2 regions of the Metabacillus sp. 113a genome follow, and region 1 is predicted to be linked to the other one. Evidence: a T-box and tRNA genes for the amino acid it is inferred to sense, from the RefSeq annotation. Region 1 holds a T-box; the other holds one or more tRNA genes.
The links. The T-box of region 1 lies ahead of trpS (tryptophan--tRNA ligase). A T-box ahead of a tRNA ligase gene usually reads a tRNA of that ligase, here a tRNA-Trp.

Region 1 (21,798 bases):
AATTTGATTACAGCGCTGTACATGGAATAAAAGCTTTGAAAAACTCGGGGTGTGAAGCCATTATGATAAACAGCAATCCTGAGACGGTCAGTACAGACTATGAGCTCGCGGACCGTCTATACTTCGAACCCTTAACCTTTGAGTATGTGATGAATGTCGTAGAGCATGAGAAGGCAGATGCGGTCATCGTTCAATTTGGCGGGCAAACGGCCATTAATCTTGCACAAAAGCTGGAAGAAGCCGGGGTAACTCTGCTTGGCACGGATCACCAAACGCTATTTACGCTTGAGGATCGCGAGGCATTTTATCGGCTGCTGGATTCCTGCGGCATTCCGAGGGTAAAAGGGATGGCTGCGCAAACGGCAGAAGAAGCGATAGCAGCAGCAGGGACGATCGGCTTTCCTGTGCTGTTGAGGCCTTCCTATGTAATTGGAGGCAAGGGGATGGCGGCGGCAGAAAATGAAAAGGAGCTGGCTGCGCTGCTTAAGAAGGCAGACGAGGCAGCCTTCCCCATCCTTATTGATCAATTTGTACAAGGAAAAGAAGCGGAGCTTGATCTCGTTTCTGATGGAGAAAACGTTTGGATCCCGCTTATAATCGAACATATTGAACGGGCGGGTGTTCATTCAGGAGACAGTATGGCTATTCTCCCGGCGCAGTCTTTTTCAAATACTCAGCTTTCAGCATTACGTGACTATGGAACGGCGATCGCACGGCAACTTTCCTATAAAGGAATCATGAACATTCAATTTATTATTGAAGAAAACAGGATTTACGTCCTGGAAGTAAACCCCAGAGCAAGCAGGACAGTACCTGCAGTCAGCAAAGTCGTTCAAGCATCGCTTATTGAAGAGGCAACGAAGGCGCTGCTTGGAGAAACGATAGCAGAACAAAATTGCACTGTCCCTTTCACTGCTGTGAAGTTCCCGGTTTTTTCAGCTCATGCTCTGCATGATCAAAGCCTTGATCTTGGACCTGAAATGAAATCCACTGGGGAAGGGATGTGTATAGGAGGAAATCTGGAGGAAGCTTTGAAAAAGGTGTTTGATGATGGAAAAGACAAACCGCTTCTCGTGGATTTTGAAAATCCTGAAGACCGGCAGCTGTCATCCTGTATCTTATACAGCCCCGCAAAAATGGAACATATCCGAAAAACAGCTATTGCCTATGGACAGCAGGTTATTACGGATGAGGATACGTATAAGGCCTTTTTAACAGGACAATCGGCGGCTTCATCTGAGCCGGTTCCCATTATTAGCGGAAAGGACGTGGGCACATGCACACTGTAACAGCCAATAACAGCCGCACAATAAAAGGGCTCAGTTTACTGTCACTCCTGGAGCTGGATGGAGATGTCATTCACGATCTTCTTCAGGAAGCAGAAGCTTTGAAAAAAGCACCGGTTGAAACCTCTCTTTCGGGAAAGACGCTTGCCATGATTTTTGAAAAATCCTCTACAAGAACCCGGGTGTCCTTTGAGGCGGGTATGCTGCAGCTCGGGGGGCACGCCTTATTTTTAAGCAGCCGCGATCTGCAGCTTGGGAGAGGGGAATCGATCGAGGATACAGCAAAGGTATTATCCGCCTATGCAGATGCCATCTTGATTCGCACATTTGAACATAAAAAAGCCGAAGAGCTGGCCTTCCATTCTAACGTACCCGTTATTAACGGCTTAACGGACCAATTTCATCCGTGCCAGGCGCTCGCGGATCTATTAACAATTAAAGAGCTGAAAGGGACATTTAAAGGAAAAAAAGCCGCATATATGGGAGATGGCAACAACGTAGCACACTCCCTCATGATAGCCTGCGCCAAAATGGGAATGGACTTTGCTCTGGCCTCACCTGAGGGGTATGGTGCAGATGAGGCCATTATAAAAAATGCACAGAAAACAGCCTGTCATTCTGGAGCCAAGCTTGTTTTTACAAACTCTCCGGAGGAGGCTGCTGCCGAGGCAGATATCATTTATTCAGATGTCTGGACGAGTATGGGGCAGGAGGAAGAAGTGTTGAACCGTCTGAAAGCCTTCGAAGGTTTCCAGGTGAATGAAGCTTTGATGAAGAACGCCAAGCCGGATGCCCATTTCCTTCATTGCTTGCCCGCACACCGGGGGGAAGAGGTGACTGCTGCAGTCATCGATGGACCGAATTCGGCTGTTTTTCAGCAGGCGGAAAACCGTCTGCATGTCCAAAAAGCGCTTTTAAAAATGATTCTCGCCTAAACCGGATATACTAAACATGAACCTTTATCCCGCTTTAAAAGCAAGCCGCAGAAAATCAGCCGGGATGAAGTCCAATTGTTCACTAAGCAACCAGACATCAGAGGGAAGTACCTGTCTGATGGATGTTTCATTTCGAGGAGGGTTTTTCCATGGGTCAGCAGCACCGATTTCGCGAAGGGCAGAAAGCGCCGAATAATGGTGTTTATGTAGAGGTTGGAGAAACAGGAGATAATGTTATGAATCCGAAGCAAATTAAGCTTAAGGCTGGCGGCCACTTTCCTGAAACTTCGAACCATAACCGCCAATGGACGTATAAAAGGAAGCCGTGAACTTCTCAGGTGAAGGCTGCCGCTTAGATTGAAAGCTTAACTTCAGCAAAAAAAGACCTTCAGCAGGAAGGTCTTTTTTGTGTTGAAATGCTGCAGCTCTTCCTTCAATGATGAAATGCGCTTTTCTTTACATTAATGATGGCTGCTGACAGGCTCATCTGGAATAAAAGCGGCAATGGCGTTAATCAAGATAGCTGCTCCTATAGACAGAATGGTAGCTGTCATAAAGTCGTAAGCGCTTCCTACCATGGAAGACGTTACATAAGTAAGCATATGTACGAGCAAGAACGACCAGAAAAACGTCCAAAAATAACGCAAATTTTTCCCCTCCATTTGCACACAATTCTCAAATTATCATACCACACATATTTTATACAATAAAGATACCGGATGAAAACATTTGTGACAAGGATTTGTCGATTTCCCATCGAATTTCCTTAATAGAGAATAGGCTCCTTCCCATACTAATTGTTTGTTTATTTCATAAGATATTGCGGACACAATTCTAAAACAGATAGGCGGTGAGCAGCATGGAAATCTATGATCGCTTTTTTAAATTTGAATCCGAATGGACAGTCATTCATACTCCATACCAGCCTAATGGTTTTGGCGTCTTCCTGTTGGGTGATAAAAATCATTTTGTGGATAGCGATTCCAGCTTTTGGATGCAGCATCTTGGGCGTAAACAGCTGCTCGCCGCATTAAGAAAAGCCGGCTTTACCATTATTCAATCTAATCTGCATGGCAGCCATTGGGGATCACCTAAAGCGGGAAACCTGGCAGAGAAATTGCTGCATCTGCTGCCGAAAAAAGAAATTTTAAATGATAAAGTTCATATTCTGGCAGAGGGGACCGGGGCTCTGGCAGCAATGGATCTGATGCAAAGATGTCCCGAACGGATCCGGTCCATCGGTCTTTTCAATCCTTGCCTGGACCTGCAAGGCTATTACCGGGATGAAAAAAACAATAAGCTTTTCTATAAACGCCTTACAAGGGAGATTGCAGCAGCCTATGAGGTGGAAGAAAAAGAATTAGAATCGATTCCTTTAAGAAGTTTGCATCCATCAGAATCCAGAGTGCCTGTGAAAATATGGGACAGGATGAGCGGTACGCCATTTCCATATCAAAAGCATAGCAAGGTTTTTGAAGAGTTGCGCAAACAGCAGGGCTCTCCGATTGAATTGATCCTGCACCTTGGGGAACAGCCGTACCGGATTCATCAATCTGTCATCAAATTTTTTACTTTGCACCAAAAAAACCTTTAACCGAACCGGCACTTGAGGCATAAGGTAAGATAATGACTTCTCAAGGAGGAATACCATGAAGCAGGCAGCTGTTTTAGGAGCGCAGACGTTTCTTGGATTTGCATTATGCGGAGAGCTGGTGGAAAGAGGGGTCCCGGTAAAAGCTGTTTTTGATCAGCCAGGGAATAAGCATGAAAAACGGACGATGGAGGAAAAGTGGCTTACCATCGGAAGGAATGCTCTCTTTACACCGGTTTGCAGGGAGGACCACCCCAATTTAAAGGAATGCGGGGTTGTCTTTAATCATCCGGAAAACGTTATTGAGGTTGAAGCCTTGCATGTAATCAGCATGATTTTAACTAATGGGGAAAGAGCGGCTGGAGAAAACGAAACCCTGATCTACCTTGGCTCGCTTTACGGCCCTTGGCAGCCTGCCACTGAAGAACTGAATCGCTGGGCAGCATCTGATTTTACGTTTCCTCCTTTTAACGATGACCCGGGTTTATTTATAGAGGATGCAGCAGCAGCGGTTATCGATATAGCGTTCGGGGAAGGGACCAAGGGACAATCCTATTATCTCCCGGGAAATGGAGTAAGGGCAGATAACCAGTACCCGCTCACACAGAAGACTTCTCTCGAAAAAGGACTTGAACAGCTGCAAACGCATATGGAGCTTTACCCATTTTTGTACGGCTCCTAAAGCGCTTGTCTGATTCAGGATTTCATCATATAGTAATAGGGCATCCGCTGGACAAGCGGGAATCTTTATAGCCGAAGGAGACAGATCAATGGAACAGCACCCAAAACAAATGGAATTCATGCAGATTGCAATGAAGTATTTTCCAGAGGCTAAACAGCAGCTGGATGGGCTTGGACTTGAGCTGTCAATGGAACATGTTCAGCCGTTGCTTGGGCTTTTCAATAAAGTAATGGCCGAAGCCTATGAAATGGGCAAGAAGGATTCAGCAGAATAAAGGAAAGGCTTGATTCAATAGTGGATCAAGCCTTTTTCCGCGCTGCAAACGCCTTTCATGCAGCCTTCCGCCATCCGCTTAGCCAAGGGGCATTAATCGTTCAGTTTCTTTTTGATTAAGTCGAGCATCGGACTAAGGTTTTTAAGCATGGGCTTCATATCTTTTAGTGAACCCATAATATCACTTACCTGCATCATGATGGTCATATAATCGGCATCGCCGGCGTCCGTTTCTTCCGTCTTGGCTTCTGTCATTTGTTCCGGAGAATCTTCTTTTTGCTTTGCCTGGTCCTGACGGCCGCCGAACATGAGCTGATCAAACCTGTTTTTTTGAGGATTAGCCATTTTTTTCACCTGCCTGAACTTCCGGTTCTGATGATACCAGTCTATGTAAACAAGGTAAATGTGAATGGACGATTGCAACAGAATGATTGAAAAAAAAAGAAAGATACGCTAAAATTAGGACCAAGTCATAATATTTGATGTTAAAAATTAGATTGGCCGATTGAGCTCACAGAGCAGATGCTGATCCTGCATAAAAAACGCAAATCGGCGGACAAGAGTCCAGTTAGGCAAAAAACTAATAATAAAGGGGCTGCACATATGAATGCTGGAATTATCGGAATTGGCCGGTATATCCCTGAAAATGTGATTACTAATCATGATCTTGAGAAACGGATGGATACGTCAGACGAATGGATCCGTACCCGTACTGGAATTGAAGAAAGACGCATAGCAAGCGATGACATTGATACATCTGACATGGCGTTTATGGCCGCAGAAAAAGCATTGGAGCACGCAGGGATTTCAGCACAGGAACTGGATATGATTCTTGTCGCTACGGTTACTCCGGACCGGCCTTTCCCTTCCGTAGCCTGCCGCATTCAGGAGAGGCTCGGCGCAAGACAAATTCCTGCGATGGATATCAGTGCTGCCTGTGCAGGATTCATGTATGGCCTTGTAACAGGTAAGCAGTTTGTTGAAACCGGAGTTTATAAAAATATACTTGTTGTAGGTGTTGAAAAGTTATCTAAAATTACCGATTGGGAAGACCGGAACACGGCCGTCCTCTTTGGAGATGCCGCCGGTGCTGCCGTTTTAGGGCCTGTATCAGAAGGAAAAGGAATTCTCTCCTTTGATCTTGGTGCAGACGGAAGCGGTGCCAAGCATTTGTATCAGGATGAATTTATCATCATGAACGGACGGGAAGTATTTAAATTTGCGGTCAGACAAATGGGTGAATCCAGCGTGAAAGTATTGGAAAAAGCAGGGTTAGGCAAGGATGATGTGGATTTTCTTGTCCCGCACCAGGCGAACATCCGCATTATGGAGGCGGCGAGGGAGCGGCTGGATCTGCCTCCTGAAAAAATGTCTAAAACGGTCAACAAGTTTGGAAATACATCAGCGGCTTCTATTCCATTAAGCATTGTAGAAGAGCTGGAAGCTGGTAAAATAAAAGACGGAGATCTGCTTGTTATGGTAGGATTTGGCGGAGGCCTGACATGGGGCGCCATTGCCATGAGATGGGGACGGTAGTTCGTTAATCTATTCTAATCAAAAAAGATGAGGTGTCTTGGAGATGGAAAAGAAAAGAGTCGTGGTTACAGGACTGGGAGCTGTCAGTCCTTTAGGTTTGGATGCAGAAACTTCCTGGGCCAATGCAATAAAAGGAATATCAGGAATTAAGCCGCTCACCCGGGTTAATCCGGATGACTATCCTGCAAAAGTTGCCGGGGAAATTACGGATTTTGATCCTGAGCAGTATATGGATAAAAAAGAAGCGCGGAAAATGGACAGGTTTACTCAATATGCAGTAGCGGCTTCCTTTATGGCAGTTGAAGATGCAAAGCTTGAAATTACAGACGAGAACGCACCGCGTGTCGGGGTATGGGTTGGCTCCGGAATCGGGGGCATGGAAACATTCGAAACGCAGCATCGGATCCTTATGGAAAAAGGGCCAAAGCGCGTAAGCCCGTTTTTTGTTCCGATGATGATTCCAGATATGGCAGCTGGACAGGTTTCCATTGCACTTGGAGCAAAAGGATTTAATGCCTGTACGGTTACAGCATGTGCTACAGGAACAAACTCCATTGGGGACGCCTACCGGGTCATTGAACGCGGTGATGCGGATGTTATGATTTCAGGAGGAGCAGAAGCCCCGCTTTCCCAGATGGCTTTTGCAGGATTCAGCTCAAGTAAAGCTCTGTCAACCAATCCCGATCCAGCCAAAGCAAGCCGTCCATTTGATGCGGACCGTGATGGATTCGTAATGGGTGAAGGTGCTGGTATTCTTGTTCTGGAAGAGCTTGAACACGCTCTGGCCCGAGGAGCAAATATATACGCGGAAGTCGTAGGCTATGGGGCAACAGGCGATGCCTACCATATTACAGCACCTGCTCCAGGCGGGGAAGGCGGCGTACGAGCGATGAAACAGGCGATTGAAACCGCAAGCCTCAAGCCGGAAGATGTCGACTATATCAATGCGCATGGCACAAGCACACAATACAACGATAAATTCGAAACGCTCGCCATTAAGGAAGTTTTCGGCGATCATGCGCAAAAACTGGCCATCAGTTCAACAAAGTCCATGACGGGACACTTGCTCGGAGCTGCTGGCGGAATCGAAGCCATATTCTCCGTGCTTGCGATTAAGGAAGGAATCATTCCTCCTACCATTAATCTGGACAATCCGGACCCGGAATGTGATTTGGACTATGTTCCGAACGAAGCGCGCAAGAAAGAAGTCAACGTTGTTTTAAGCAACTCACTGGGCTTCGGAGGACATAACGCGACCCTGCTGTTTAAGAAATATCAATAACCATAACCGCCGATTCTTTTGAATCGGCGGTTTTATTTAGTGGGCTGGGAGGTGCCTGACCCTCACTCTGGTAAAGCGATAAAGCTCTGGCACGATCTCTCCAATTCCTTGCTGTTCAAGGCTTCAGGAACATAGGTCTCTGACCCCGCCTGCGGTGAAGCAAGTGGGGACTGGCCCCGTGCCTGGCCCCGCTTTCGCTGCCGCACTAAAGCTCCGGCACCTTTTCCGCCATTCCATGTTGCTTAAGGGCTGAAGGAGTCATGTCTCTGACCCTCACCCCTTTCCAGCACTAAAGCGCTAGCGCAGCCTGCCGCCCACCTTTCTCCGCCGCAGACAGAACACCCGATTCATGCAGCGATTCCAGCCGCAAGATTACTATAGCCTTTCCACCCCATTAAAATTCTCCTGTGATGCCTCCCGTTTTCATCTGTTCATACATACCTTAACTAAGAGGTGATGGCAATGGGTGTGATCCGGACAGATCAATGGTTTGAGGAAGCGGTTCCTTTGAATGAACTGGGGAAAAAGCTAAAACCCTACTTTCCTGACCGAAGTGAAAAGACGCTTATTCAATATTTGCTTACTTTTGGGCTATACAAAAATCCGGAATCTGCAAAAAAAACCGTTCAGGCATTAAAAGAAGAAAAAATGTGGGCGTATGTGAAAAGAGAGGTGGAAGACTTGCGCAAAAAATGGGAGGGACCTAATGTGCCAGTATTCCTGCTCCCGGGAGATTTATCAAATGCCAAGATTCAGCGTGAATATGGAGGAAAATCAGGTCTCGCATTTTTTGATAAGCTTTTTCTTTTTCTTTCCCCGGACGTTCCGAAAACGGCGATAAAGGCATTACTGATCCATGAGTATCATCATATTTGCCGGCTTGAAAAAAATCCAAAAAGAGAAAAGGATTATACGCTGACAGATGTTGTGATTATGGAAGGGTTGGCAGAGAATGCGGTGCGTGAAATCCTGGGAGAGGATCAAGCGGCAGGATGGACCAGGCTGTATGCGGAGACGCAGCTAAAACAGTTTTGGAAGAAGCATATTCTGCCGAACAAGAAAGTAAAACAGGAGGACCGGCAGTTCGATAAACTGATGTATGGATTAGGAATGTATCCTAAAATGCTAGGGTACACTGCAGGCTATTTTGCAGTAAAGAAATATATGGATAAAAATGGAACTGATACACATGCCCTTTTTACAGTGCCTGCCGAAAGGATCATCCAAGACTTGAAAATAGAATAGAAAATGCGTCCATAATCTGAAGATATTGGAATATTTTCAGGTTGTCCTGCCTATACTGATTGACAAACAGAATTTGAAGGTGAGGGGTAAAACATGTTGTTTCTTCATGATGTTTGGGTCAATTGGTTTGAGGGAGAAGAAAATGGATATAACGTGTGCCATTTTCACGAATGGCGAAAGGATGATAGCGTTGAACTGCTCGATCAGGTGCCTCTAATAAAGGTGAATCAGCTGCTGTTCCGCTATATAGAAAATGATCTTTCCGAAATTCCGCAAAGCCTCCTGAAAGACATTCATCAAAAAGCCTACATCCGGAAAAATCATGAACGAATTCAACTGGATTACTGCTTCGTCGTAACGGATGGACAGGGGATCATTGCTGTGGATACGATCGGCTACAGCATCCCTGTCCGAAAAAGCCGATTAATCCCCCGCCAGGAACAGTTGGTTTATGAAATGGTGAAGGATGTGGAACCGGGTGATTATCCTTTCCACGGTCCGCTGCATGGGGAGGAAAAAGAGTTTCACATTCTATCGCTGGGGCCTGATCACATGAGAGGACTGACAAGAAAAGAACGCCAGCTGAAGCAGCTGCTTTTTATGGCGCTGGATCAGCTGCAAACTACTCAGAACACAGCTGAAATAAAATATTGGTATACTGAATGGAATCCCCGCGAGTACGAGCAAATCAAACACCTTGCCTTCCATGATGTCTTTGAAAAGCTCTGTTCAGAAACCATGAACGGCTGGTCGGCCAGACATAAAGCTCTTTGTGAGAACCTTGTTAAAGGACAGCCTTTTTTTGAGAAGCTATGGGAAACGGAGCACGAATCAAAAGTAAACTAAAGAAAGCGGACAAGCCCTTTATCTTACTCCTTTAGCAGGAGTAGAATGAGGGGTTTTTCTATCCCAATATCCCTATACAAATCATGGAAAAAGTGCGTTATACTACCAGGTGAAGCGCTAACATCCTTTAAATCGTTAACGCAGCAAGGGGGATTCTTCATTATGTCTGTTTCAGGTAATCATGCCAGTACAAAGCGCATCACGGGGAATATTTTTAAAGGATCAGTAGGGAATCTGATTGAGTGGTACGACTGGTACGTCTATTCAGCCTTCGCCGTTTATTTTTCGGCTGAATTTTTCCCGCAGGGTGATCCGACCAGCCAGCTGCTCAACACGGCTGCCATATTTGCTGTTGGATTTTTGATGAGACCGATCGGAAGTTTATTATTGGGGAGGTATGCGGACAGGCATGGCAGGAGAGCAGCCTTAACTTTGTCCATTACGGTTATGGCTGCAGGCTCTCTCATTATCGCATGTACGCCGGGCTACAGTTCAATCGGTGTTATGGCTCCGATTATTCTTGTGCTGGCCAGACTCCTTCAAGGCCTTTCGCTGGGTGGAGAGTATGGGACATCCGCAACTTACTTATCAGAAATGGCAAGCACGGGCCGACGCGGATTTTACTCGAGTTTTCAGTATGTTACACTTGTTGCCGGCCAGCTTACAGCTCTTGGAGTTCAGATTATTCTTCAGCAATTGCTCAGTGAAGCAGATATGAGCTCCTGGGGGTGGAGAATTCCGTTTGTCATTGGGGCAATGGGGGCACTGGCAGTTTTGTGGCTGCGGCGGACCATGGATGAGTCGGAGCAATTTGAAAAGATGGGAAAGAAAAAAAAGTCGAATGCCGGTACACTGAAAGCTCTCTTAAAGCATCCAAGGGCAGTTCTTACGGTTGTGGGATTAACCCTTGGGGGAACAGTCGCGTTTTATACATATACCACTTACCTGCAAAAGTTTATGATCAACACGTCAGGAATTCCTAAAGAGACGGTCAGCTGGATTAACTTCTTGGCGTTATTGATCTTTATTGTCCTTCAGCCGCTTGCCGGGGGACTTTCAGACCGAATTGGCAGAAGACCTTTACTGATGGGCTTTGGAATTCTTGGAACATTGCTTACCGTTCCGCTGTTCCTGCTTCTTGAGCAGACATCCAGTCCAGTCGGTGCGTTTTTGCTTATGATGGCAGGACTGATTATTGTAACGGGGTATACTTCTATAAATGCCATTGTGAAAGCAGAGCTTTTCCCGACCCAAATCAGGGCTCTCGGCGTAGGGTTTCCATATGCTGTTACAGTAGCAGTCTTTGGGGGGACAGCTGAATTTATAGCCCTATGGATGAAAAGTATGGGAGTGGAGTGGCTTTTCTACGTATATGTAGCTGCTTGTATTGCGGTCAGCTTCATTACGTATTGGAGAATGAGCGAGTCATCAAAAGATTCTCATCTAGAGTCAGAATGGAAAGCTGAAAATAGTAAATAAAGAAAAGAGGCTGGGACATATCTAAAAATATAGTCATTAAAGCCGAATTTTTCTTTTGAAAAAGCTCTGTTAAACTCGGCTGTTGATTGCAGTTAGCAGGCATTCGCTTATCCATGGGCGGGCGGTGAGCCTCCTCGCCGCTTTGCGCCTGCGGGGTCTCACCTTTCCCGCTGTTCCCGCAGGAGTCTCATGCCTTCCACTCCAAACATCAGGTGGTAATAAATCAACATCATACATGAACAAAGCCTTTGAAAAAAACATGAAAACGAATAAAACCGAACGATTACGAAGCTCTATATCAGAGTTTCAAATAATAGTTCGGTTTTTTTGATTAACCGGGAACCTTTTGTCTCAGCCTCTTTTTTCTGAGAGAAAGGGAGGGTTATTTTCGTTTCCTTCCTAATCCCATCGCATTTTCCATTTTTTTCAGCATTTTATTTGCTGCACGGTTTGCGCGTTCTGCTCCATCATCGAGAATCCGGTCCAATTCGTCCGTTTCCATTAATTCATAATACCGCTTTTGAATTGGAACGATTTCATTGACGACGACTTGGGCAAGGTCTCCCTTGAAATCTCCGTATCCTTTGCCTTCATATTTTGCTTCAAGTTCTTCTGTACTCATTCCTGTAAAGATGGAATAAATGGAAAGGAGATTGGAAACACCCGGTTTATTTTCTTTATCATATTTCACAATCCCTTCAGAATCGGTGACTGCGCTTTTGATTTTTTTCTCAATTTGCTTCGGCTCATCGAGCAGAGTAATAAAGGATTTAGTGTTCGGATCGGACTTGCTCATTTTTCTGGCTGGTTCAGCCAGGGACATGATGCGGGCTCCGACTTTTGGTATGCGCACTTCTGGAATAGTGAAAATGTCGTTGTACTTGCGGTTAAAGCGCTCTGCTAAATCCCGGGTCAATTCAATGTGCTGCTTTTGATCTTCGCCAACAGGAACAAGATCTGTTCCATAAAGGAGAATGTCCGCTGCCATAAGAGGCGGATAGGTTAATAAACCGGCAGCAACGGCTTCCTTGCCTGACGATTTATCTTTAAATTGCGTCATGCGCTCGAGCTCGCCGATGTACGCGACGCATTGAAGCATCCATCCCGCCTGAGCGTGTGCAGGTACTTCTGACTGAATAAACAGAGTAGCTTTTTCAGGGTCAAGCCCTATGGCGACATACAAAGCAGCGAGACTGCGAGTGCTCTCCCGAAGCTTGGCTTTATCCTGATGCACGGTTATAGCATGCTGATCGACGATGCAGAAATAGCTGTTGTAATCATTTTGAAGCTCGATAAACTGCTTCATGGCGCCAATGTAGTTGCCGATTGTGACAGCTCCGCTCGGCTGAATTCCGGAAAAAATTGTTTTCAATAGAAACCACTCCTCTTAATACGTAATAAAAAAAGGCCCATTCATCCCTGAAAAGGGACGAATAGACCGTGGTACCACCCTGATTGCTCTCCAAATTAGAAAAGCCTCTTAGCATCCTTTAACGCAGGAATACGGCATTGCCTACTGATTGCTGTTCGGAATGCGGCTCAAAAGTCCATTCAGCGAAGTTCATTGTCTGTTTCCAGCAACCACAGACTCTCTGAAAATGAAGGATTCGCCTACTTCTCTCTCTCTCAGCCGATGCATTTAACTGTTTCATATTATAAAAAAGAATTGCTTTTCGTGCAAGCTAAGCGTAAAAAAACCCCAGACAAACGAGCATAACACCTGTTAAAGAAGCGCCTGCCAGCATAATCGGAATAAAAGGCAAGGAGAGCAGCTCAGAGAACGGCCTCATTTCATCTGCTTCTTCTCTGCTTAAATCTCTGCCTCCGGATTGAAATGTTCTTCTGAAGCTGTAGGTAATTCCATCAAAAAATCCGCCCTGGGCCACCATGATAAACAATGCGGTGAATAAGAATGCTCCGCCAATGAGGAACAAAAGATTAATCAGGGAGAGCAGTGTCACAGAGCCATACAGTAAGATGGAGATGATCAATGAGGCAGCAAGGCCGCCAACAAATAAAATAAAACCGATTTTCATTTGCAATCCCTCTCTTTGCACTATTCATAATACTAGTATCGCCATAATATTTTTATCTAAAATCATTATTGAACAAAAATAGCATCAAGGAATATATTCCTACAATTATACCCAATTTCTATTATACATTACAACATAATACAGAAGTTTACGGTAATTTTACAACTTTACTTTAAAGCAGCAGCGAGTAGGCAGGGATTGTGTAAAAAGCCAATATAAATAAAGGGTTTTTAGGGCTTACTAACTACTAAACTAGGCTGGAATTCTTAATTTTATTTCAATATTGTAAACTTTTTAAAAAAAACACATGTACAAATATTCAAAAACTTGTATAATAGTCCTTGTAAGAATTCTCAGAAAATAAAAGGGAGGTCAACTTTGTGAAAAAGACTAAATTTTCACTACTTTTAGTACTTACTCTGGTACTAAGCCTATTCTTATCTGCATGCTATGGCGGAGGAGGAAACTCAGCTAAACCTTCAGGCGGCGGCAGCGAAGGGGAAAATACAGAAAAACCCGCAGCTGACGTACCACAGGAAATCACAGTTCTTGAGACTTCTGCTATTCCTTCATTAGACAGTGCACTTGCAGAGGATACAATCAGCTTGTCTATGCTTAACAACGTAGGCGAAGGTCTTTACCGCACGGATAAAGATCAGCAGACTGTTGACGGAGTGGCAAAAGGCGATCCTGAATGGAACGAGGACGATACAGTCGCTACGGTTAAGCTGAATGAAAATGCTAAATGGTCGAACGGTGATCAGATTAAAGCAAGCGACTTTGTATTCGCTTGGCAGCGTGCTATTAACCCTGAAACAAAATCTCCTTACGGTCCTTATATGATGTCTGGAAAAATTAAAAATGCCGCTGAAATCGCAGCAGGCGAAATGAAGCCGGAAGAACTTGGAATTAAAGCTATTGATGATACCACTCTTGAAATCACACTTGTTAAACCAATCGCATTCTTCAAATCCCTAATGGCATTTGCTACGTTCTACCCTCAAAACGAGAAATTTGTTACTGAAAAAGGGAAAGAGTACGGTATGAATGCTGATAACCTCGTATTTAACGGACCTTTCGTAATGTCTGACTGGGGCGGTAATACGAAAGAAAAATGGACTATGGAAAAGAATGACAACTATTGGGATAAAGATAACGTAACATTGACAAAGATCAACTTCAACGTTGTTAAGGATTCCGCCACAGCAGCAAATCTTTTCGACAGCGGTGAAGCAGATGTCACTGGAAAGCTGTCTTCTGACGTTGTACCTCAATATGAAGGCGACGAAAACCTGGTTAAATGGCTTGAGCCGACAATTTTCTGGTTGAAGCTGAACCAAAAAGACGAAGCTTTGGCAAACGTGAACATCCGAAAAGCAATTGCACAAGGCTTCAACAAAGAAGACCTCGCTGCAAGCATCCTGAACAACGGATCTGTACCGGCAAATTATGCTGTACCAAAAGAATTTGTTAAACATCCTGATACGGGTGAGGATTTCCGTGAGGCAAATGGAGACATGCTGACATACAACCTTGAAGAAGCTCAAAAGGCTTGGGAACAAGGCTTGAAAGAAATCGGCAAAAAAGAAGTTACACTTGATTATATCGGCGGAGACACAGACTCTGCTAAGAAAACAGATGCTTATATGAAAAATCAGCTTGAGAAAAACCTTCCAGGTTTGAAAATCAACCTTAAGAGTGTTCCATTCTCCGTACGTCTTGATCTTGATACGAAAATGGAATATGACATTCAATTTGCTGGATGGGGTCCTGATTACGCAGATGCGATTTCGTTCTCTGACCTATGGATCACAGACGGCGGATCCAACAGAATGGCATACTCTAACCCTGAGTATGATAAACTTCTGAAACAAGCAACAGGCGAACTGGCTGCAGAGCCAGGCAAGCGTTTTGAAGCTCTTCAAGCAGCTGAAAAAGTCCTGATGGACGATGCTGGTCTTGCCCCGGTTTACCAGCGTGCAGCTAACGTACTGGTTGCTCCTAAAGTTGATGGCTTTGTCTATCACTTAAATGGACCAGAATATTCTTACAAGTGGATTAAAGTTACAGAATAATAGAAGTTTGACAGGTTAAAAGAAAAAAAGAGAAAAGGGAGTATACGCTAAATCCTATACTCCCTTTTCTCTCCATTTATTTTGTCGAATAATGAATAATTCGGCGGTATCTTAGTGTTTCCAGGAGGTGCGAGCATGGTTAAATATATTGCACAGCGTATTTTATTTATGCTGATTACACTGTTTATTATTACTTCGGTTACGTTTTTCCTCATGAAAATTATACCGGGTACTCCGTTTACAAATGCGAACAAACTGTCACCTGATCAGCTCGAGATGTTAAAGGAGCAGTATGGGTTAAATGAACCTCTGCCTGTTCAGTACACAAAATATATGGTGAGTGTTGCAAAAGGAGACCTTGGTACTTCCTTCACTTTTGATAATACTCCAGTAACTGCATTAATCTCCGATCGGATAGGACCATCTGCAACAATTGGGTTTCAGGCAATGCTGTTAGGCGGTTTCCTTGGGATATTTCTTGGGATAATTTCCGCACTGAGACAAAATACTTGGATGGACTACGGCTCTACTCTGATTGCTGTCCTGGGTAAATCTGTACCATCCTTCGTATTTGCGGCACTGCTCCAATATTTTATCGTCGTAAAATTAGGTTGGCTTCCAGTTGCTTTCTGGAATGGACCGGAGTACAGTATTTTGCCGACAATTGCCCTATCCATTTTTCCGCTATCCATTGCAGCCAGATTTATGAGAACAGAAATGATTGATGTATTAAACTCGGATTATATAACGTTGGCAAAAGCAAAGGGGTCTAACTACTGGGAGGTTGCGTTTAAACATGCAATGAGAAATGCCCTCATCCCGGTTGTAACTGTGCTTGGGCCATTGGCAATCAGTTTGATGACCGGATCTCTAGTAGTAGAGAAAATTTTTGCTGTGCCAGGAATTGGTGAACAGTTCGTTACATCGATTAATGTTAATGACTATCCGGTTATCATGGGGACGACTATTTTGTTTGCAGCTCTGTTTATCCTCATCATACTTGTTGTGGATATTTTATATGGAGTCATTGATCCACGGATCAGGGTAGCAGGAGGGAAGAAATAATGGCACAGCCTAAAGAAGAGTTTGATCAGAAATCGTTTCAGCCAGTACAGGTTGATTCTCGTGAAGCAGAGGTCATTAATAAACCAAGTCTGAGCTTTTGGCAGGATTCCTGGCTGAGGGTTCGGAAAAACAAAGCAGCTATTTTAAGTTTGATCGCTCTGGCATTGCTTATCATGATGGCATTTTTAGGACCTTTCGTCAGCGGGAAGGATTTCGATACGCAAACGGTCTCACATAACAATTTACCGCCACGGATTCAGGGTTTGGAAAATATTGGCTGGCTCCCTTTTGACGGTATGGCAGAAAGAAAAAATGGTACAGAATACAACGCATATGAACTGAAGAAAGTAGATGAATATTACTGGTTTGGAACAGACGCTCTCGGACGGGATCAATTCACCCGTATTTGGAAAGGGACTCAGGTTTCGCTTTATATCGCTTTCTTAGCAGCAGCCATTGATATGGTAATTGGTGTTGCATATGGTGTAATCTCCGGGTACTTCGGAGGACGTCTAGATTCCTTCATGCAACGGATTATTGAAATTCTTGTAGGTATACCAAACCTGGTTATCGTAATCTTAATGATCATTGTTTTAAAACCAGGTATCTTATCCATTACAATCGCGTTAACGATTACAGGATGGACGACTATGGCAAGGGTCGTGCGTGCTCAAGTCATTAAATACAAGAACCAGGAATTTGTGCTTGCATCCAGGACTCTCGGTTCTTCAAACCTCCGGATTATGATTAAACATTTGTTGCCAAATCTTGTAGGAGTAATTATCATTAACACAATGTTTACTATACCAAGTGCCATCTTCTTCGAGGCTTTCTTAAGCTTCATCGGGCTCGGGCTGAAGGATCCACTGGCATCTCTTGGAACCTTGATTGATGATGGATATAGAACGATGAGGCTGCACCCGCATCTGTTGATATACCCTGCAGTCATTATGAGTATTATTATGGTTAGCTTTAATATGCTGGCAGACGGTCTGCGCGATGCGCTGGATCCGAAAATGCGCGATTAGTAGAGGCAGGTGGAAAACATGGAAAAAATGTTGGAAGTTAAGGATTTAAATATATCTTTTCATACATTTGGAGGAGAAGTAAAAGCGATCCGCGGTGTATCCTTTGACTTGTTTAAAGGAGAGACGCTTGCGATTGTTGGTGAATCGGGCTCTGGAAAATCCGTTACAACAAAAAGTATCATGAGGCTTCTGCCGGAAAGCAACTCTGAATACAAAGAAGGTCAAATTTTATTTAATGGCAAGGATTTGACTAAAGTCAGCGAGAAAGAAATGCAGAAGATTCGCGGTAAAGACATTTCAATGATTTTCCAGGATCCGATGACTTCCCTGAATCCGACAATGAAAATCGGACGTCAGATAATGGAACCGATTATTAAACATCAAAAAGCCAGCAAAGCAACAGCGAAGAAACAAGCGATTGATTTACTGCGCCTTGTTGGGATTCCGAATGCGGAAGCCCGTTTTGAGCAATACCCTCATCAATTTTCCGGCGGGATGAGGCAGCGTGTCGTGATTGCTATTTCGCTTGCCTGCAATCCGAAGGTGTTGATTGCGGATGAACCGACAACAGCTCTTGATGTAACCATTCAGGCGCAAATTCTTGAATTGATGAAGGATTTACAGAAAAAAATTGACACATCGATCATTTTTATAACCCATGATTTGGGAGTCGTTGCAAACGTAGCTGATCGTGTAGCGGTTATGTACGGCGGAAAAATAGTGGAAATCGGAACGGTAGACGAGATCTTTTACAATCCGAAGCATCCGTACACGTGGGGCCTTTTGAGCTCTATGCCAAGTCTTGACGCAACAGAAGAAGAACTTTATTCAATACCGGGAACTCCTCCAAATCTGCTCAATCCTCCTGCGGGAGATGCCTTTGCATTGCGGAGCGAATATGCGATGCAGATTGATATGGAGAAGGAGCCTCCGTTTTTTAAAGTGTCCAACACTCATTATGCAGCAACATGGCTTCTGCACCCGGACGCTCCAGCTGTGGAGCCGCCTGAAGCTGTCCGCAAACGGATGAAAATGTTCCCTGCAGCGAAGGAGGGGAAATAAGTGGCTGAAAAATTACTTGAAGTAAAAAACCTGAAGCAGTACTTTAACATAGGGAAGCCGAACATGGTAAAGGCTGTAGATGACTTATCCTTTGAGATATTTAAAGGGGAAACGCTTGGACTTGTTGGTGAATCCGGCTGCGGAAAGTCTACGACGGGCAGAACGATTATCCGGCTTTATGATGCGACAGACGGCGACGTTATTTTCAATGGCGAGAACGTTCACGGGAAAAAATCCAAAAAAGAACTAAAGCAGCTTAACCGTAAAATGCAAATGATTTTTCAGGATCCTTCCGCTTCCCTTAATGGCAAAATGAAAGTAGTAGACGTTATTGCCGAAGGAATTGATATTCATGGGTTGGCGAAAACGAAGAAGGAGAGGCTGGAGCGCGTTTATGAGCTGCTGGAAACAGTCGGATTGAACCGTGAGCACGCCAACCGCTATCCTCATGAATTCAGCGGAGGTCAGCGCCAGCGTATCGGAATTGCACGTGCTTTGGCTGTAGAGCCTGACTTTATCATCGCTGATGAGCCGATTTCTGCTTTGGATGTTTCCATTCAGGCCCAGGTTGTGAATTTAATGAAGCAGCTCCAAAAGGATAAGGGGCTGACGTATTTATTCATCGCGCATGATTTATCCATGGTTAAATACATCAGCGACCGAATTGGGGTAATGTACTTCGGAAAACTGGTTGAGCTGGCTACGGCTGAGGAGCTGTACAGAAATCCTATTCATCCGTACACGAAATCATTGCTTTCCGCCATCCCGCTGCCGGATCCGGATTATGAGCGCACCCGCGTCAGAAAGACATATGATCCTTCTAAGCATAAGAGCCAGCCTGGCGAAGAGATGGAATTCCGAGAAGTGACACCTGGACATTTTGTTATGTGTTCCAAAGAAGAATTCGATCAATACCAAAAACAGTATTCTGCTACAGTATAATAGAATTAGAAAATGCGCCGGTACAGCCTGGCGCGTTTTTTGGTTTATGTACCAGATGAAGCATTGTGGAATAAAGTGGGCAATGGATTACCTGAGGACTGCGTCAAATGTCTCATTTTGTCATTATAAACAGGGTATCCACTATCAACCTATCAAGAACTTCCCTATACTTAAAGAAAGAGATAAAAAAAAGGAGGAACCGGATTGATTAAAAAAGTAATGTTAAAAGTTGCCGCAGCGGGATGTGCGGTGGCCATTGCAGGACCTGCCTTATCTGCTGCAGCAGCGGAAAGCAAGCCGCTGGCCATGAGTGAAATCGCAATCCCTGAAAAAAAACTCCCTCAGCATATGCCCAGGTTCGAGTATGACTCAGGGTACAGCTTCGAATACCCTGATGCCGTTAGAGGAATCTATGTGACCGGATCCTCTGCCGGAGGAGAAAAGATGGATTCTCTGCTGAAAATGATGGACGATACAGAATTAAACAGTATGGTGATTGATGTAAAAGATGATCATGGCAATTTGACCTTTAAGCCTGATAAAGAATCTTCATTTTATGACGTCAGCCAGTCCTACATAAAAGAACCAAAAGAAATGATGAAAAAGCTTGAGGAACATAAGATTTATCCCATCGCCCGGGTCGTGGTTTTCAAAGATTCGGTTCTGGCAGAACAAAAACCGGAATGGTCCTACAAGGAGAACGGAGAAGTTTGGGAAAACGGCGGCGGTGACAAATTCGTCAATCCGTTTGTCAAAGAGGTGTGGGAATACAACGTAGAGGCGGCAAAGGAAGCTGCTAAAATGGGTTTTAAAGAAATCCAGTTTGATTATGTCCGTTTTCCTGAGGGGTTTGAAACGAAAGATAAAAGGCTGACTTACAGCGAAGGAGATTATCAGAAAGACAGCCGTGATAATACTCAAAAACGGGTTCAGGCTGTGACGGACTTTGTAGAATATGCCCGCAAGGAATTAAAGCCATATGGCGTGAAAGTATCAGTGGATATATTCGGCTATTCTGCTACCATTCCTGAAGCTCCCGGAATCGGCCAGAATTTCAGCAAAATATCAGAAAATGTGGACGTGATCTCTTCCATGATCTACCCGAGCCACTGGGGACCTTACTTTGGGATTGAAAAGCCCGATACAGAGCCCTACAAGCTTGTTAAAGAATATACAAAGGTGGAAAACAAAAAATTGGCTGAATTAAAAACTCCTCCAATTTCGCGGCCATGGCTCCAGGATTTCACTGCATCCTATCTAGGATCGGGAAATTATATTAAATATGGAAAATCGGAAGTGGAGGCGCAGATCAAAGCGCTGAATGAAGAAGGAATTAATGAGTTTCTGTTATGGAATGCCGGCAGCCGCTATACTAAAGGGGTGGATTACACTCCCCTGGAAAAATAAAAGAAAAAGACCGCAGGCTGCACGCTCAGCCTGCGGTTATTTCCTCTTTACCCGATTCCATCCTTTTTGTGTATTCACTGATTGCTGATAATACTTGGCTCTCTCTTTCCCGCCAAATAACCCTGATCCAATCCCGTTGGCGATAACTCCCATCGTTGCCGTTAATCCAATAACAAATAATGAGAACAAAGCAAAGTCAGTAAAGTAGGCAAGCATATTCGTCAGCTCCTTAAAATCATTATACGTTATTATAATGGAATTTTCAGTTAATTATGTGAAGTGTACATTTTTATGTTTATGCATGAGGCAAATGGGTAAATTATCTATACAACTACAAATTAGGAGAGAATGAATGAATTGGTATGAGAAACTGAGTCAGTACTTTCCAATTGAAGAGATGAAGTCACGTGAGCATATAGAGGCCCTTTTGAAAGAAAAGGGAGATATTTACTATAAGGATGAAGGTCCAAAGCATGTTTTGATGTTCGCAGAGCTGGAGGATTTCCTGTTTATCGATTACATATATGTCTCCAAGGACGCCCGTGGAGAAGGTTTGGGCCACAAACTGATTTCCAGAATGAAAGAAAAGAACAAGCCAATCATCTTGGAGGTTGAGCCTGTTGATGAAACAGATCTTGATACGGCAAAGCGGCTGAAGTTTTATCAAAGGGAAGGGTTTCATCACGCAAGCTCTATCGGATATGCAAGAAAGTCTCTTGCCACTAATGAAGTGAACCACATGGAGATCCTATACTGGTCTCCTAACGACAGGCCTGAATCAGAAATTTTTTCCGCAATGAAGGAAACCTACAAACAGATTCATACGTATAAGGATAAGGAATGGTACGGCCGTTCTTATGAAGATGTATCAGATGTGCTCAAAATCAGAAGCGATGACGAGCTCAATGATATTTTCGATGAAGAGAGCTAAATGAGAATGTGTGTTTAAATGACACGCTGGGCAGTGCTTCTTTGAAATTTCTTTCAGATATCCTGTTTGAATATTTCCATTTTCATTTTTAACAATG
Region 2 (2,078 bases), on a different contig from region 1:
TTCGGTGTTTTTGATTCTTTCACCTTTAAAGTCTCCCGACTCCCATCTTGACCTATCATGTAATAAATAATAAGTGCAACGCTTCCAGCAATAGCAAGGGATCCAACCCATATAACCTGACTTTTTTTCATTTGAGACACCCATCTTCCATAGTAGAATTCAATGTAATTGGTAATGAAGCATAGAAATGAATAAAGTGGTCAGCCTCATTACAGCATTCCATAATATTGGAACAATTATAGTATTCAATGCATTACCCAGATACCCTTTTAGAGATTTACTATTAGTTGGGAGATCCAATATGATATGGCAATTACTTAGGGGGGAGTTTGCGGAAAATCTGAATTATTTAAAAAACAAAGACATAAAACAGATTCAAAAAAATTTATCCCTCTTACAGGAAATTTTTTAAACCTTTTATCTGAAGATGACCAAAAAAGTTTGATGAATAACCAGCATGTATTATGGATTCACACATTTTAAAGATATTCAGTATAGTCCGGACCACACGAAAAAACCGTTCCCCACACTGTGAGAAACGGTTGATATTTCGGTAGTATTCACGTTTGTTTACAGATTAATAAACTGAAAATGATACCGGTGGCCGGGGTCGAACCGGCACTCCAGAGGAACACGATTTTGAGTCGTGCGCGTCTGCCAATTCCGCCACACCGGCATACTGTTTGGAGGCGGCACCCGGATTCGAACCGGGGGTAAAGGAGTTGCAGTCCTCTGCCTTTCCTCTTGGCTATGCCGCCAAACATTATGGAGCGGAAGACGGGATTCGAACCCGCGACCCCCACCTTGGCAAGGTGGTGTTCTACCACTGAACTACTTCCGCCTTATTGTTCCCTGTATGTCATTCTATGCAAAAGGATTTAAAACTTTCCTGAAAAGAAAAAATGGCTGGGCTAGCTGGATTCGAACCAACGCATGACGGAGTCAAAGTCCGTTGCCTTACCGCTTGGCTATAGCCCACCTATGTATGTACTCACGATGCAGATTTATTATACAGCAGCCAATATTCAAATACAAAAATATGGGGCGACTGATGGGAATCGAACCCACGAATGTCGGAACCACAATCCGATGCGTTAACCACTTCGCCACAACCGCCACATTATCAAATTATATTGGCAGGGGCAGTAGGAATCGAACCCACACCGGAGGTTTTGGAGACCTCTGTTCTACCGTTAAACTATGCCCCTATAAATGGTGGAGGGGGGCAGATTCGAACTGCCGAACCCTAAGGAGCGGATTTACAGTCCGCCGCGTTTAGCCACTTCGCTACCCCTCCACTACAGTGAAGACAGTGCCGGCAAGAGGACTTGAACCCCCAACCTACTGATTACAAGTCAGTTGCTCTACCAATTGAGCTACACCGGCATAATTATATTAGTTATAAATGGTGGCTTGGGACGGAATCGAACCGCCGACACATGGATTTTCAGTCCATTGCTCTACCGACTGAGCTACCAAGCCATTTTTGGCCTTTCACTAAGCTTCTCGCTTATTGAAACCCTCTTACATTTTACTTAGGTTTGATTAAAAAATCAAATGGCGGTCCGGACGGGACTCGAACCCGCGACCTCCTGCGTGACAGGCAGGCATTCTAACCAACTGAACTACCGGACCATTTTGGTTGCGGGGACAGGATTTGAACCTGCGACCTTCGGGTTATGAGCCCGACGAGCTACCAGACTGCTCCACCCCGCGATAATAAAAAGTATTAAGTTTAGCTATGCTCATTGCCTGTAGACTGTCCTCGCCTCGGGAAGCAAATGCATGAAGCGTCTCGGCGAGTACAACTCGATGCCTATTCGTGGAAGCTGCGCTCGTTGCTCCACCCCGCGATAATAAAATAAATAATTATGGTGGAGGATGACGGGATCGAACCGCCGACCCTCTGCTTGTAAGGCAGATGCTCTCCCAGCTGAGCTAATCCTCCATATAGTTTCGGCTTGCGATGAGCGGCGCATTGCGTTGTCGCTTTCAGTCGTTCGCATCCTCACGCACTCATGTGCGCTCCGGGGCTCTCTCCTTCGGCTCCTAGCACTGCTTGCTCCTCTCAACCCTCT

Region 2: it encodes a tRNA-Trp, which carries the amino acid that the T-box ahead of trpS (tryptophan--tRNA ligase) is inferred to sense. The anticodon was not compared.

Annotation. Positions count from the first base shown of each region.
Region 1 is NZ_JBNILJ010000006.1:15,888-37,685, reverse strand. It holds gene ACQCVE_RS11375 (carbamoyl phosphate synthase large subunit) at 1-1,289, shown strand, start outside; gene argF (ornithine carbamoyltransferase) at 1,277-2,221, shown strand; gene ACQCVE_RS11365 (YjzC family protein) at 2,371-2,550, shown strand; gene ACQCVE_RS11360 (YjzD family protein) at 2,683-2,868, opposite strand; gene ACQCVE_RS11355 (hypothetical protein) at 3,081-3,815, shown strand; gene ACQCVE_RS11350 (hypothetical protein) at 3,871-4,494, shown strand; gene ACQCVE_RS11345 (ComZ family protein) at 4,583-4,768, shown strand; gene ACQCVE_RS11340 (hypothetical protein) at 4,861-5,112, opposite strand; gene ACQCVE_RS11335 (beta-ketoacyl-ACP synthase III) at 5,371-6,303, shown strand; gene fabF (beta-ketoacyl-ACP synthase II) at 6,347-7,585, shown strand; gene ACQCVE_RS11325 (DUF2268 domain-containing protein) at 8,048-8,830, shown strand; gene ACQCVE_RS11320 (YjbA family protein) at 8,924-9,676, shown strand; gene ACQCVE_RS11315 (MFS transporter) at 9,839-11,155, shown strand; gene trpS (tryptophan--tRNA ligase) at 11,538-12,527, opposite strand; T-box leader at 12,578-12,792, opposite strand; gene ACQCVE_RS11305 (DUF3899 domain-containing protein) at 12,838-13,191, opposite strand; gene ACQCVE_RS11300 (peptide ABC transporter substrate-binding protein) at 13,572-15,266, shown strand; gene opp3b (oligopeptide ABC transporter permease) at 15,402-16,331, shown strand; gene opp3C (oligopeptide ABC transporter permease) at 16,331-17,359, shown strand; gene ACQCVE_RS11285 (ABC transporter ATP-binding protein) at 17,378-18,421, shown strand; gene ACQCVE_RS11280 (ABC transporter ATP-binding protein) at 18,422-19,363, shown strand; gene ACQCVE_RS11275 (putative glycoside hydrolase) at 19,583-20,770, shown strand; gene ACQCVE_RS11270 (hypothetical protein) at 20,807-20,986, opposite strand; gene ACQCVE_RS11265 (GNAT family N-acetyltransferase) at 21,123-21,701, shown strand.
Region 2 is NZ_JBNILJ010000025.1:22,522-24,599, forward strand. It holds gene ACQCVE_RS18990 (DUF6241 domain-containing protein) at 1-131, opposite strand, end outside; tRNA gene ACQCVE_RS18995 (tRNA-Leu) at 596-676, opposite strand; tRNA gene ACQCVE_RS19000 (tRNA-Cys) at 685-758, opposite strand; tRNA gene ACQCVE_RS19005 (tRNA-Gly) at 767-841, opposite strand; tRNA gene ACQCVE_RS19010 (tRNA-Gln) at 904-978, opposite strand; tRNA gene ACQCVE_RS19015 (tRNA-His) at 1,041-1,116, opposite strand; tRNA gene ACQCVE_RS19020 (tRNA-Trp) at 1,135-1,208, opposite strand; tRNA gene ACQCVE_RS19025 (tRNA-Tyr) at 1,214-1,297, opposite strand; tRNA gene ACQCVE_RS19030 (tRNA-Thr) at 1,314-1,386, opposite strand; tRNA gene ACQCVE_RS19035 (tRNA-Phe) at 1,407-1,482, opposite strand; tRNA gene ACQCVE_RS19040 (tRNA-Asp) at 1,559-1,635, opposite strand; tRNA gene ACQCVE_RS19045 (tRNA-Met) at 1,640-1,716, opposite strand; tRNA gene ACQCVE_RS19050 (tRNA-Val) at 1,873-1,948, opposite strand.